DNA from 2 places in the Polaromonas sp. CG_9.11 genome. Region 1 is predicted to be linked to the other one. Evidence: riboswitches for the same ligand, from Rfam matches in the RefSeq annotation. Region 1 holds a riboswitch; the other holds the start of a gene.
The links. A riboswitch is a leader RNA that binds a small molecule or an ion and turns the genes downstream of it on or off. The one in region 1 is predicted to bind glycine.
Positions count from the first base shown of each region.

Region 2: another riboswitch for glycine. It lies ahead of gcvT (glycine cleavage system aminomethyltransferase GcvT); the one in region 1 lies ahead of IWX85_RS09780 (D-amino acid dehydrogenase).

Region 1 is NZ_JADOVE010000009.1:139,121-146,403, reverse strand. Features, by position in the region: gene IWX85_RS09780 (D-amino acid dehydrogenase) at 376-1,632, opposite strand; glycine riboswitch at 1,797-1,897, opposite strand; gene IWX85_RS09775 ([protein-PII] uridylyltransferase) at 2,035-4,713, opposite strand; gene map (type I methionyl aminopeptidase) at 4,771-5,604, opposite strand; gene IWX85_RS09765 (bifunctional DedA family/phosphatase PAP2 family protein) at 5,717-7,283, shown strand, end outside.
Region 2 is NZ_JADOVE010000009.1:8,202-15,484, reverse strand. Features, by position in the region: gene gcvP (aminomethyl-transferring glycine dehydrogenase) at 1-396, opposite strand, end outside; gene gcvH (glycine cleavage system protein GcvH) at 429-797, opposite strand; gene gcvT (glycine cleavage system aminomethyltransferase GcvT) at 858-2,012, opposite strand; glycine riboswitch at 2,059-2,160, opposite strand; glycine riboswitch at 2,184-2,287, opposite strand; gene IWX85_RS09140 (TRAP transporter large permease) at 2,322-3,599, opposite strand; gene IWX85_RS09135 (TRAP transporter small permease) at 3,596-4,090, opposite strand; gene IWX85_RS09130 (TRAP transporter substrate-binding protein) at 4,183-5,154, opposite strand; gene epsA (XrtB/PEP-CTERM-associated transcriptional regulator EpsA) at 5,534-6,322, shown strand; gene IWX85_RS09120 (undecaprenyl-phosphate glucose phosphotransferase) at 6,405-7,283, shown strand, end outside.

The DNA.
Region 1 (7,283 bases):
GCGATCAGGCGTAGTCGCCGGCGCCCATCCTTTTCTTTGTGGATCAGACGCTCAAAATCATAGGGCTGAGCTGATCAATGATGTGCTGAGATAACATTTTTCTAACCTCCACCAAAAGCCAATACCGCTCAGACTCCGATTGCTGGCTTTGGTTCTTTATCTGTCGGGATTGTTATTACTTAGGCTTTAACAAACTACTGCTATTGATAAAAAATTCCTGTCTGGGATAGCACGATCTGGTGGTTTTGATGGCGGCGGGCGATTGTATTGAGCCGCTGCCATTCATGAAAACTAGTCAGCACCAGGCATGAGCTGACGCTTGGGCTTGGGCTTGGGCTTGGGCTTGGGCTTGGGCTTGGGCTTGGGCTTGGATTTTCAGGCCGGAACGGGTTTGCCATGCAGCAACCCCGCTGGCTTAAAGGCTTCACTCACCGCATCGCCCACGATCTCGGCGGTGATGGCAGACAACGTCCAGCCCAGGTGACCGTGTCCGGTATTGTAAAAAACGCAGGGTGAACGGCCACGGCCGACGCGCGGCAGCATGTTGGGCATCATGGGCCGCAGACCCGCCCAAGGTATAACGCTCTGGGTGTTGACGCCGGGAAAGCAGCGTTGCACCCAGTCCACCAGGGGCTTGATGCGATCGGCACGAATGTCGCGGTTGTAACCATTGAACTCTGCCGTACCGGCCACCCGGAAACGGTCCAGGCCAAGGCGGCTGGTGACCAGCTTGGTTTCATCGTCCAGCAGACTGACCACGGGCGCGGCTGCCTGGCTTTGCGCGTCTTTCAGGTTGACGGTGATGGAATAGCCCTTGACCGGGTAGATGTTCACGCGGTCACCGAGCGAGGTTGCCAGCGCGCGGCTGGCGGTGCCGGCGCAGACCACCACGCCGTCAAAGACCGCGCGGGTTTCCTGGGCGCCATGGCCCACCGTCACACAGGCCTGCTTGGCGTCTGCCGTCACGGCGCTTACATCCTGCTCGTAAAGGCAGATCACGCCCAGTCGCACCGCCGCCTCGGCCAGGCCCTTGGTGAAGAGGTGAATGTCGCCGGTCGAGTCGCTTTCGGTAAAATAGCCGCCGTAATACTTCCCCGCAAGCGTGGGCTCCAAGACGCGCATCTCTTGCGGGGTGACGGCGCGGCGCGGCAGACCGCCTTCGGCCAGCAGCCTGGAAACCTTGCCGGCGTGGTCAAAGCTGGCCTTGTCGCGGTAGATGTGAAGAATGCCTTCCTTCTTCAGGTCAAAGTCTATGCCCTCCTGCTCCGCCCAGCCCAGCAGGTGCTTGCGCGCCGCGATGGCCAGGCGCGTGGTCTCTATGGTGTTGCTTCGGTAGTGCGGAATGTTTGCGATGAACTCGGCAAACCACGATATTTTGTGCCAGCTTGGCTTGGGGCTTACCAGCAGCGGTGCATCGCTCTTGAGCATCCACTTCAGGCCCTTGAGGAGGGTTGACCAGTGGTTCCATACCTCTGCGTTGGATGCGGAAAGTTGGCCGCCATTTGCAAACGAGGTCTCCATGGCGGCATAACGGTGCTTTTCGAACAAGGTGACCGAAAAGCCGCGCTTGGCAAGTGCGTAGGCTGTGGTCACGCCGGTGATGCCACCACCAATGACTGCGATTTTTTTCATGAAAGACTCCAGCAACGTCAAGGGGATTAAGCCCGCGCGCAAGTGCACAGCGGACACCCCCTCTGTTCTGGACCTGAGAGATTCACGAACTTTCGCGCTGGCGAGAGCTGTTTGCTCCTTCGGTGCACCGCATGACGTAGCCTGCGGCAACTCTTCAGAGATCAATAGTGATGCCGGTCCTTTTGCCTGAGAGTTTCCGGGGTGGTTGCTCCTTCGGCGCCGGGTGCTGCGTTAGCTGCACCACAGACTCTTCCGGCATCAAGCAGGCTAAGCGCCGATTGATGCATGCCGCTCTCGACGAAGCAGCAATGGCGATAATTTATCAGCTATCAGGCCGGGTGAACGGATTTTTTTCAGACTTCGCAGTGTTCGGTGAAATGTGCCGAAAATATGCATGGGATCTCATTCACTCAAGGCCTTCAGCAACTCGGTTTCAATCGCGATCTGCGCTTTGTTGTGTTGAAGTTCCGGCCCGTCGATCAAAAAGGTGTCCTCGACCCGTTCGCCCAGCGTGGTCACCTTGGCCAGCTTGACGTTGATGTGGTGATTGGCCAGCACCCGTGCAATCAGGTAGAGCAGGCCGACCCGATCGCTGGCCGACACGCTGAGCAGCCAGCGCTGGGCTTTTTCATCCGGACGCAAGTCGACGCGCGGGGTCACGGGAAAGCTTTTGACGCGGCGCGACACCCGGCCTTTGCTGGGTGGTGGCAGCGGGCCTTTTTCTTCCAGGATGCGGCCCAGGTTCACCTCGACCATGGTGGCCAGTTCGCGGTAGTGCTCTTCCAGCGGCTCGCTGGTGACCTGAAAAGTGTCCAGGGCAAAGCCGTTGTTGGTGGTGTGCACCTTGGCGTCCAGAATGCTAAAACCAGCCTTGTCAAAGAAGCCGCAGATGCGCACGAACAGGTCCGGCGCATCGGGCGTGTAGACCAGCACCTGCATGCCTTCGCCGGTTGCAGACTGGCGCACACGGACTGTCACCACCGCCTTGCCAATGTGGCGCGACAGGTGCCGGGCATGCCAGGCAATGTCGGCGGCTTCGTGGCGCATGAAATAGCTCACGTCGAGCGTGTCCCAGAGCGCCTTGTAGGCCTGGAATGGCTCGGCATGCAGGGCCAGCAGCGTTAGCGCGCCGCGCTTGCGGGCCTCGATCTCGGCAGCTGCATCGGGCGCGCGGCCGCCCAGCACGCGCAATGTGTAGCGGTAGAGGTCTTCGAGCAGCTTGCCTTTCCAGGCATTCCAGACCTTCGGGCTGGTGCCGCGAATGTCGGCGACGGTGAGCAGGTACAGGGCAGTCAGGTTGCGTTCGTTGCCGACCCGCCGGGCGAACGTGGCAATCACTTGCGGGTTGCTCAGGTCTTCCTTCTGGGCGGTACGGCTCATGCTCAGGTGTTCGCCCACCAGGAACTCGATCATCCGGGAGTCTTCGGCGCCAATGCCGTGCTGGCGGCAGAAAATGCGCACTTCCTTCTGGCCCAGTTCGGAATGGTCGCCGCCGCGTCCCTTGGCAATGTCGTGAAACAGCGCGGCGATGTACAGAATCCATGGCTTGTCCCAGCCTGCGGCCAGTTGCGAACACATCGGGTATTCATGCGAATGCTCGGCCATGAAAAAACGCCGCATGTTGCGCAGCACCATCAGGATGTGCTGGTCGACGGTGTAGACGTGGAACAGGTCGTGCTGCATTTGCCCGACGATGTTGCGAAACACCCAGAGGTAGCGGCCCAGCACCGAGGTCTGGTTCATCAACCGCATGGCATGGGTGATGCCTTCGGGCTGCTGCAGGATGCGCAGGAAGGTCGCCCGGTTGGCCGGATCGGTGCGAAACTTCGCGTTCATCATGCCCCGGGCGTTGTAGAGTGCGCGCAAGGTGCGTGCCGACAAGCCGCGGATGCCAACATGAGTTTCGAACAGCAGGAAGGTTTCCAGGATGGCGTGGGGCTCGCGCAGGTAGAGGTCGTCGCTGACCACTTCAAGCATGCCGGCTTTGTCAAAGAAGCGCGCATTGAGCGGGCGCAGCGGATAGTTGCACGGGCTGAGCTGCTCTTCGATGTTGAGCAGCAGGATCTGGTTCAACTGGGTGACCGCCTTGGCCGTCCAGTAATAGCGGCGCATCAGCGCTTCGCTGGGACGCGCCGGCGGGCGCCTGGCCGCCCGTCCGCCCCGGGGCGACACGGCCCTGTCCAGGGGCAGGACCACCTGCACCGTGTCCAGTGCCGGCGGGCGTTCGCTTCGGTTGCCCGGCTGGGCGCAATAGCCGAAGGATTCGGCCACCGCCGTCTGCAGATCAAACACCAGACGGTCCTCGCGACGGCGGGCAATGATGTGCAGGCGCGCGCGTATCAGGCTCAGCAAGGCCTCGTTGGCCTTGATCTGACGAACCTCGAACGTGGTGATCAGTCCGTTGGTGGCCAGCTCGTCCCAGGATTTTCCCAAGCCGGCGGCGCGAGCCACCCACAGCACCACCTGCAGGTCACGCAGTCCACCGGGCGATTCCTTGCAATTGGGCTCCAGCGCGTAAGGTGTGTTGTCAAACTTGTTGTGGCGCTGGCGCATTTCGAGCGTCTTGGCGATAAAAAACGCCTTGGGATCAAGAATTGCGTCAAGCTGCGCCTGCAGGAGCTGGTAGACCTCGGCCGAGCCGGTCACCAGACGCATTTCGAGCAGCGAGGTCTGGACGGTGACGTCCTTGGCTGCTTCCTCGACGCAGTGGGCCGCTGTACGCACGCTGGAGCCAATCTGCAGCCCGCAATCCCAGCAACTGCTGATGAAGCTTTCTACCTTGGCCTTGAGGGCCGGATTGTCTTCGACATCGAGCGCGGCGTCGGGCAGCAGCAGCAGCACATCGACATCGGAATGCGGAAACAATTCGCCCCGGCCAAAACCGCCCACCGCGATCAGGCAGGCATCCGGCGGAAATTCGGCCAGTTGCCACAGCCGCCGCAAGGTGGCGTCGGTCAGCCGGCCCAGCTTTTGCAGCAGGCCATGGATGCCCCGGGTCGAGGCACCGCTGCCTGCCAGCGCGGCCATCACGCCCGCCTTGCCGGCGCTGTATTGTTCGCGAAAGGAAGTCAATTCAGTCATGAAGGCAAGGCCTGACCGTGAAAGGATCGAAAAAGCCGGTCCCGCAAGGGCCCGGAATCAGGCAGGGGTTTTTTCGCGCGACGGCTGCGGCACAAAATCCGGAATCGGCGGGCTGCCGGCCGACAGTGTCAGCACTTCGTAGCCGGTTTCGGTGACCAGCACCATGTGTTCCCACTGCGCCGACAGCGAATGGTCGCGTGTCACGATGCTCCAGCCGTCTTTTTCCGGGCCGTCCTTGATGTCGCGCTTGCCGATGTTGATCATCGGCTCAATGGTGAACACCATGCCGGGCTTGAGTTCGTCGAGCGTGCCCGGACGGCCGTAATGCAGCACCTGCGGGTCCTCATGGAACCTGATGCCGATGCCGTGGCCGCAGAACTCGCGCACGATCGAATAGCCCTGCTTTTCGGCAAACGTCTGGATGGCGTGGCCGATGTCGCCCAGGTGCGCGCCCGGCCGCACGCACAGGATGCCTTTCCACATGGCTTCGTAGGTGACCTGGCACAGCCGTTTGGCGGCAATCGAGCAGTCGCCGATCAGGAACATGCGGCTGCTGTCGCCGTGCCAGCCGTCCTTGATGCCGGTGACGTCCACGTTGACGATGTCACCTTTCTTCAGCGGCTTGTCATTGGGAACGCCATGGCACACCTGGTGATTGACCGAGGTGCACAGCGACTTGGGGTAGGGCGGATAGCTGGGCGGGCCGTAGCCGAGCGTGGCCGGGATGGTTCCCTGCACGTCGACCATGTAGTCGTGCGCCAACTGGTTGATTTCGTTGGTCGTCACACCGGGCTTGATGAACGGGGTCAGGTAGTCCAGCAACTCGCCAGCGAGCCTGCCCGCCACACGCACGCCTTCGATACCGGCTGCATCTTTGTAAGTAATACTCATCTGCGAATTATCCCACCGGACTTTCTCTGCCAGCATGCAAGGGGTTTTGAAGATGCATGTGCTGAACCTCTGCAAATTATTTTGCCCTTGATTCGTACCTGGAAAGCCTGCGATGCATCTGCTCCTGACCCATATTGCCACTCATCCGCATCTGGCATTGTTGGTGGTGTTTGGCGTGGCGCTGACCGAGTCGCTGGCACTCATTGGCACCTTGGTGCCTGCAGGTGTGGTCATGTTCAGCGCCGGGGCCTTGATTGGCGCAGGTTCGCTGGATATGTGGACGACGCTGGCCGTGGCCGCGCTGGGCGCGGTGTCCGGTGACGCGCTGAGCTACGAGCTGGGCCGCTTGGGTAACGACCGGCTGCGCGGCTGGCCACCCTTTGCACGGTATGCGCCCTTGATGGCGCGGGGTGAGCAGTTCATGGCGCAGCATGGCGGAACCAGCATTTTGCTGGCGCGTTTTTTTGCGCCCGTGCGGGCTGTTGTTCCTCTGGTGGCAGGCACGACACAGATGGCGCGCGCGAAGTTTTATGTGATCAATGCGGCGTCCGCGCTGGCATGGGCGCCGGCGCATATTTTGCCCGGTGTCTTGTTTGGGACGTCGCTGCGGATGGCCGAAGCCGTGAGCGCTCGGCTGGCGGTGATCCTGCTGGTGCTCGGGGTGCTGCTGTGGCTGGCGGCCAAAGTGGCGCGTATCGCCATGCGTCATGGTGTGCCGCTTCTGGCTGTCGGGCGCGACCGCGCCCTGCAATGGGCGTCCCGGCGGCCGGGCGCGCTCTCCAGGCTGGCGCTGTTCCTGTTTGATCCGCGCAAACCCGAGTCACCGCTTCTGATCGCCCTGGGGCTGCTGCTGCTGGGCGGGGGCTGGACATTTTTTGGCATCTTGCAGGACGTTGCAGCCCGTGATCCGCTGGTTCTGGCGGATGTGGCGATCTTCAACTTCCTGCAAGACCTGCGCATTGCAGAGATGGACCGCATCATGGTGGTCATCACCGGTCTGGGCGGCGCATGGGTGGCGCTACCGCTGGTGGTGGCGGTGTGGGCGTGGCTGGCGTGGGCGCGCTGCTGGCGCACGGCCCGCTACTGGCTGGCGGTGGCCGGATTTTCCGAGGTGCTGGTGCAACTGCTGAAATACACACTGGCCAGAACGCGTCCCATCAGCCTGTACAGCGGGGTAGCGGATTTTTCCTTTCCCAGCGGCCATGCCACATCGAGCATTGTTATTTACGGTTTTCTGGCTTTTTTGCTCTCGCGCAAGCAGCGGTCCGCCGTTCAAGGCGCGATAGCGGCTGTGGCGGCGGTGTACATCGCGCTGATTGGGTTTTCTCGGCTGTATCTGGGCGCGCACTGGTTTTCCGATGTGATGGCGGGGCTGAGTCTGGGACTCGCCTGGGTGGCACTGGCGGCCATGGCCTATTCGCGACGCCCAAGCCCTGAGAATTTGCATCCGCTTGGCCTGGGCGTGACAGCGCTGCTGGCGGTGATGATTTCCGGGCCGTGGTACATGGTGAATTACGTCTCAAGCGATCTGGCGCGCTACGCCCGACAGACGCCTGCGAAGACCTTCAGTCCGGCCCAGTGGTTAGACGCCGGATGGCGCGAGCTGCCCCGGCAGCGCATGGAAATCGGCGGCGACACGGAAGAACCGCTGCCATTGCAATGGGCTGACAGCGCTTCAA
Region 2 (7,283 bases), 130 kb from region 1:
GATCAGCGCTTCCATGCGACCCTGCGAAATTTCGGCCTGGTAAGGCGTGTAGGCGGTGTACCAGGCGGGGTTCTCCAGCACATTGCGCAGGATCACGCCCGGCGTGTAGGTGCCGTAATAGCCCTGGCCGATGAAGCTCTTGAACACCTTGTTCTTGGCCGCCATCGCCTTGAGTTGCTTGAGCGCGGCCGCTTCGGAAACCGGTGGCGGAATCGCCATGGCGCTGCTGCGGGCGATCGAGGGCGGCACGATGCCGTCGATCAACGCCCGGCGCGAGCTGGAGCCGACCACGCTGAGCATGTGGACTTCATCCGCCTCGTCAATGCCGATGTGCCGGGCAATGAATTCGGAAGGGTTTTCAAGCGCGCCCAGCGGCGTGGCAGATGGCATCAGCATGTCAGAATTCCGTGTCAGTCTTTGATGAAAATTCAGGCGGCAGAAAAGGCGGTGTAGCTGGTTTCGTCCATCAGCGCGTCGAGCTGTGACGGGTCGGACAGCTTGACCTTGAAGAACCAGCCGGCACCCAGCGGGTCCGAATTGGCCAGCGACGGGTCGTCTCGCAGGGCTTCATTCACTTCGGTGACTTCACCGCTGACCGGCATGTAGACATCGGCCGCCGCCTTGACGGACTCAACTACGCCGGCAGTGTCTTTCTGGGCAAATGTCGTGCCGACTTCCGGCAGTTCGACAAACACCACATCGCCCAGCGCATCCTGCGCATGCACGGTGATGCCGACGGTGGCCATGTCGCCTTCAATCTTGAGCCATTCGTGGTCTTCGGTGTACTTGACGGTCATGCGGTTTCTCCGGGAGTTTGTATGAAAAAGGGAAGTGAACGAAAGAGATAGATAAATAAATCAGCCGCGGTGGTAGCGGGTGGGAACAAAGGGCGTGGGCGACACGTGCATGGGCACGGGTTTGCCACGCACCATGGCAAACAGTTCGGTGCCGACCACCGCATAGTCTGGGTGCACATAGGCCAGCGCAATCGGCTGGTTCAGCGTGGGGCTGAGCAGGCCGCTGGTGACTTGGCCGACAACCTGGCCGTCCATGTTTTCCAGCACGGCGGGTTCGCGGACCGGAACGCGCGCTTTGGCCACCAGCGCCACGCGCTTGCGGCTCAAACTGGCCGGATCGGCCAGCTGCGCCAGGATTTTGTCCGCGCCCGGAAAGCCTCCGGCCCGGGCGCCGCCGGTGCGCCGGACTTTTTGAATGGCCCAGTTCAGGCTGGCTTCAATGGGCGTGGTCGTGGTGTCGATGTCATGGCCGTACAGGCACAGGCCGGCCTCTAACCGAAGCGAATTGCGTGCGCCCAGTCCGACGGGTTTGACTTCAGGCTCGGCCAGCAGGGCACGTGCCAGCGTGTCGGCCTGCGCGGCGTGTACTGAAATTTCGAAACCGTCTTCGCCGGTATAGCCGCTGCGGGTCAGGAAACACTCGCAGCCTGCAACCGTGAAGCGGCCGCCGGTCATGAAAAGCAGTTTTTCAACGCCTGGCGCGAGTCGCTGCAGGGCCGTGACCGCCTGCGGTCCCTGCAGCGCCAGCAGCGCCATCTGGGGCATGGGAATGACGTCGCAGCGCTGGCCGATTTTGGTCTGGATATACGCGATGTCGCCCGCCTTGCAGGCGCCGTTGACGATGACGAAGATATCGCCGCCGTTGGCCACATCGCGGTTGAAGAACATCAGGTCATCGATGATGCCGCCTTCGTCATTGAGCAGCAGACCGTAGCGTTGTTTTCCCGCAGGCAGGTCGATCACATCGACTGGCATCAGGCTTTCAAAAGCGGCGGCTGCATCCGGGCCAACGAGCCGCAACTGGCCCATGTGCGACACGTCGAAAAGGCCTGCGGCGCTGCGCGTGTGCTGGTGTTCGGCCATCAGGCCAGCCGGGTATTGCACCGGCATGGAATAACCGGCAAATGGCACCATGCGCGCGCCGAGTTCTGCATGCAGACCATGCAGCGGCGTGTTGAGCAAAGGGGCAGGGGCGGCAGACGGTTCGTGGGACATGACGTTCTCCAGAGGGCAAACATGACCCCATGGCCAAACGCCACGGGCTGCCCCTTCTGTCCACTTTACCTGAGAGATTCGCCTGACGATGCAGGGTTGCTCCTTCGGTGGACCGCCTTGAAAGCGGCCTCTCTCCAGCAGGGAACGCCCCTTGGTAACAAATGCACCGAGGGGCGGTTGCCAGTCCTTTTGCCTGAGCGTTCAGTCCACCAATGGGGGTGGCACATGCGCCTTCGGCGGTTTTTTCTGGAAAAACTCTCTCCTGACGCTGTCAAGTGTAGCTGAGCGAAGGCATGCTTTTTCTGACTGCTATTTCGCGTACAACAGGTCGCGCAGGGCCAGCGAGAGCTGCGGCACGTAGGTGATCACCATCAGGCAAGCCAGTATCACCAGCACGAAAGGGATCAGGTGATGGATGATCCGGTCTAGGGAAACACGGGCCACCGTGCAGGCTGCAAACAGGTTCACGCCAAAGGGCGGGGTAATCATGCCCAGCGCCAGGTTGACCACCATGACCATGCCGAAATGCACCGGGTCAATGCCGAAGTGCATGGCCACGGGCGCCAGGATCGGCGCCAGCACAATGATTGCCGCGCTGGTTTCAATGAACATGCCGATGAAGAACAGCGTAACATTTACCCCGAGCAGAAACAGCGCGGGTGACTGCAGCACGACTTCGAGCCAGCGGCCGATCGCGTCGGGCACACCTGCACGTGTGATCAGGAAGGCAAACAGCCCGGCGTTGGCAATGATGAACATGATCACGGCGCTGGACAGCACCGACTTGCGCAGCACCACGGCCAAACTGGCCAGACTGATTTCGCGGTAAACCACCATCCCCACCACAAGCGCATAGAACACCGCGACGGCTGCTGCTTCGGTTGGCGTGAAAATACCGCCATAAATGCCGCCCAGAATGATGACCGGCATCAGCAACGCCCAGCCGGCCTGCCAGGTAGCCTTGGCGAAACCTAGCCGCCCGTCGCCATCGTTCTTGCCCCAGCCCTTGATCCGGCAGTACACATAGACAAACGCCATCAAGGCCAGGCTGATGAAGATGCCGGGCCCTATGCCGGCGATGAAGAGCTCGCCAATCGAGACTTCGGCGCTTACGCCATACAGGATCAGGGGAATGGACGGCGGGATGATGACGCCCAGCTCGGCACTGGTTGCCTGCAGTGCGGCGGCATAGGTCGTCGGGTAACCGTGCTTGACCAGAGCCGGAATCAAGATGGCGCCGACGGCAAAGGTAGTCGCCACCGAAGAGCCGGAAACCGCAGCAAAAATCATGCAGGTGAGTACGCAGGTCATCGGCAGGCCTCCCTGCACGCCGCCCACGATGCTTTTAGCAAACTCCACCAGCCGGCGTGAAATACCGCCGGTTTCCATCAGATTGCCAGCCAGGATGAAGAAGGGTATGGCGGCCAGTGGAAACTTGTTGATCGCAGAAAACATTTCCTTGACCGAAATCAGCATGTTGGCATTGGTCGCCTGGATGCCCAGCACTGACGCAAGGCCGATGGAAACGGCGACGGAAATGGTCAATGCAAAGCACAGCACCATGGTGGTCAGCATGACGGCGGTCATTGGGCGGTTTCCAGTTCTTGGCGTTGGGGATCGATCAGGTTGCCAATGATGCCCATCACGCAAAAAAGCCCGCCCACCGGCATGGCCACGTAGCCCCAGAACATAGAAATTGATTCCAGCCCGGACATCGATTGAACGCGGCCGCGCAGCGAATAGTCCCAGCCCCACCAGATGATGACACCGATCAGGGCGAGCGCCGCAAGGCAGACCACCCAGTCGAGTACGCGCTTGATTCGGGGTGGGCTCCAGCGATACAGCACATCAACACTGACCATCGCCCCCTGGCGGAAAGCAGCCGGAATTCCCATGAACACCATCCAGATCAGACTCAGCCGGATCAGGATTTCACTCCATTCTGCGGGTTGTTCCAGTACAAAGCGGGTGATGATCTGGAACATGCCCAGCGATGACGCAATGACCAGCATCAGGCACGCCACCAGCATGGAAAATCCGGTCGTCCAGCGTTCGAAGGTTAAAAAGGCCTGTTTCATGAAATGACACCGATATTTGATAGAAAACGCCCGTCAGCGCAATATCTGCGGGCGTGTCCAGCTACTGAAAAAGTAGCGAGAAGGGTGTTGGCTTATTTGTAATTCCGAATTTTGTCGAGCGCAACTTTACCGAACTGCTTCTCAAATTCGGCGTTGACCGGTGCCAGCGCTGCTACAAATCTGGTCTTGTCCACGTTGTCAATCACGGTCATGCCCTTGGCCCGCAGGTCGGCCACGCCCTTGGTGTCGTCCTCGTCAACCCGGGCGCGATTGGCCTTGGTGCCTTCCTTGGCTGCCTCAAGAAAGGCTTGCTTGTCGGCCGTGCTGAGTTTGTCGAACGACGCCTTGTTCATCACGAAGATGCAGGGCGAATACACGTGGCCGGTCAAGGTCAAGTGCTTTTGCACCTGATCAAACTTGGCAGAGATGATCACCGACAACGGGTTTTCCTGTCCATCAACCGTGCCTTGCTGAAGCGCAGTAAACACTTCGGGGAAAGCCATGGGCGTGGTGATGATGCCAAAGCCTTTGTAAGCCGCGATATGCACCGGGTTTTCCATGGTGCGCATTTTCAAGCCCTTGAGGTCTTCGGGTGTCTTGACGTCGCGCTTGCTGTTGGTCATGTGGCGAAAGCCGTTTTCAGCCCAGGCGAGCGCTTTGAAGCCTTTGGCATCAAATTTCGTCAGCAAGTCCTGGCCAATCGGTCCGTCGAGCACGGCGCGGGCATGGGCCTTGTCGCGAAACAGAAACGGTACATCCAGGATTTTGGTTTCCGGCACGAAGTTTGGGATGGGACCGGACGAGGAAAAGGCCAGTTCCTGCGTCCCCAGTTGCACGGCTTCAATCGATTCCCGTTCTCCGCCCAAGGCACCGTTATAGAAGGTTTGAACCTTGTATCTTCCCGCAGTTCGCTTCTCAACTTCCTTGGCAAAAGTGTCTATCGCCACGCCTTGATGCGAGTTCTGGGCAGTCGAGATACTGATGCGCATAGTGGTCTGTGCAGTGGCCGCAGCCAAGAAACCAAGGCCCAGGCTCAGACCGATGAGAAGTTTTGAAAGCTTCATGCTGTCTCCGAATAGTTATTAGGGTAAAAATTTTCGATTACGGCAACGTGCTGTAAACGATTTCATTATTACTGCAGGCCTTGCCGACACGTTCGCGGGTTTTCGCTTAAAAATCCAGTAATTTCACAGTCGAGCAAGCAGTTTATGCTCCAGATATGGAGGTCGTTCCAAGCCAGTTTCATGCATGTGCAGATTTTGGATGACAAGCAACGGTGACAATTACGGAGAAAATTCCTGACTTGAAGAGGCAAGCTTGATGACTTGTAAATTATTGTATGTCCTACGTCGACGCTTGCTATAAAGTCGGTTTGAGGCTTCGAATTTCATCGATGCTATAGGTACCGCAGACGAAAAAAACATACTCAGGGGGAAGAAAAAAATGCAGAGTCACACGCTGCCTGTGTCTGGCGATTCCGGGCACTATCTCAGGCTGATCGAAAGCGCCGCAGCCATTCGACGGCATATCGACCTACTCCAATGGTTGCAGGGCGACGTGCAGCAGTGCATGCCTCACGAAATTCTGCTGGCAGGGTGGGGGAACTTTCAAGAAGGCGCCATACGGCATGACATTGTCTCCAAGCTACCGGGCGTTCGGTCTTACGCCGTCGGTACTGATGGGTTGCCATTTCTGTTGGGAAAATTTCACGAAAGTTGGGTTTTTGGAGGTCGTCAGCCCAGCAGCCTCGACTTTCGCAACTTTGAATACCTTCTGGGCAACGCCAGCCTTCCCGGATCGTTCAGCAGTGCGTTGCGCAGCATGCGTTCAGGCGTGATTCACGGCATGCGCGACGAGCGGGGCCAGTGCGAATGTCTGTACGTGCTGCTCAGCAGCCAGAAAATTCCAGCAGAGCCAACCAGCACCGCCATCAAGGTGCTGATGCCGGTGATCGACAGCGCACTCCGACAGGTTTCTCAACTGCCGCAACAGCAAAAACCTTTTCCGAAATCCCTCCGGGTCGGACAGGACGAAGCCTTTGGGCTGAGTGATCGCGAAATTCAGATCATGGACTGGGTCGCCATGGGTAAAACCAATTCAGAAATTGGAAGCATTTTAAATATTAGCGGATTCACTGTCAAAAATCACATGCAGAGGATTTTTCAGAAATTGAATGTATTCAATCGTGCCCAGGCGGTTTCAAAAATTAATGGGGTGACGTTTAATGGCTGAAATTCGCGGAATAAAGTCGGCCGCTGTCTGGAAAAATAACCGGGAACCCCGGTCGGGTTTAGGCAGGAGCTATATTTTTAGAATGATCGAAAGCGCTCTTGATCCATTCATTCTGATTTTATCGTTATGGGTATTAGCATTTAATTTTGAGGGGGCAATTAAACCGCCATATCTGATTCTTTCGGTGGTTGTCTTTTCTCTGACATTTCCTGGTGCTTCGCGTTTGCGGCTTTCCGTAGAGCGCATGATTTTTAATATTTTATTTCACTGGTTCTGGATTGCCGGGCTCCTGCTGCTGGTTGGCTTTGCCACAGACTATCTTTTCAGATTTCCAATTGCTTTGATTATTAATTGGCTATGGATTGCCCCTGCAGCCCAGATCGCTGGAAATCTGACGCTTCGTGCAACGACTTCCAAATTATTAAAGATGCAAGGTCCCGCACAGCGTGCTGTTATTGTCGGCATGAACAATCAGGGAGTCTCTTTAGCCGAGAACATCGGCTACTCTTCCTATTTAGGCATGGAGATGCTTGGCTTTTTTGACGATCGCAGCGAAGTAAGACGGCACGAGCAAGCAAAGTACAAACTTCTAGGAAAAATAGATGAGCTTGCCAACTTTGTCAAAAAGTATCGGATTCAATACATCTATCTATCTTTGCCAATGATTGCACGTCCCCGTGTTCTGCAGATTCTTGATGACCTGAAGGACACCACTGCTTCGATTTATTTTGTGCCGGACATGTTCATCACGGACTTGATTCAAGGGCGAAGCGACACAGTATGCGGGGTCAACGTAATTTCTGTCTGCGACACACCATTCAGAGGTTTCAATGGAATTTTGAAACGTGCCAGCGACATCATCCTGTCTGTGATAATTCTCATGCTTGTTTCACCAATCATGATTCTTATTGCCATCATGGTCAAGCTTGGCTCACCAGGGCCTGCTATCTTCAAGCAGCGT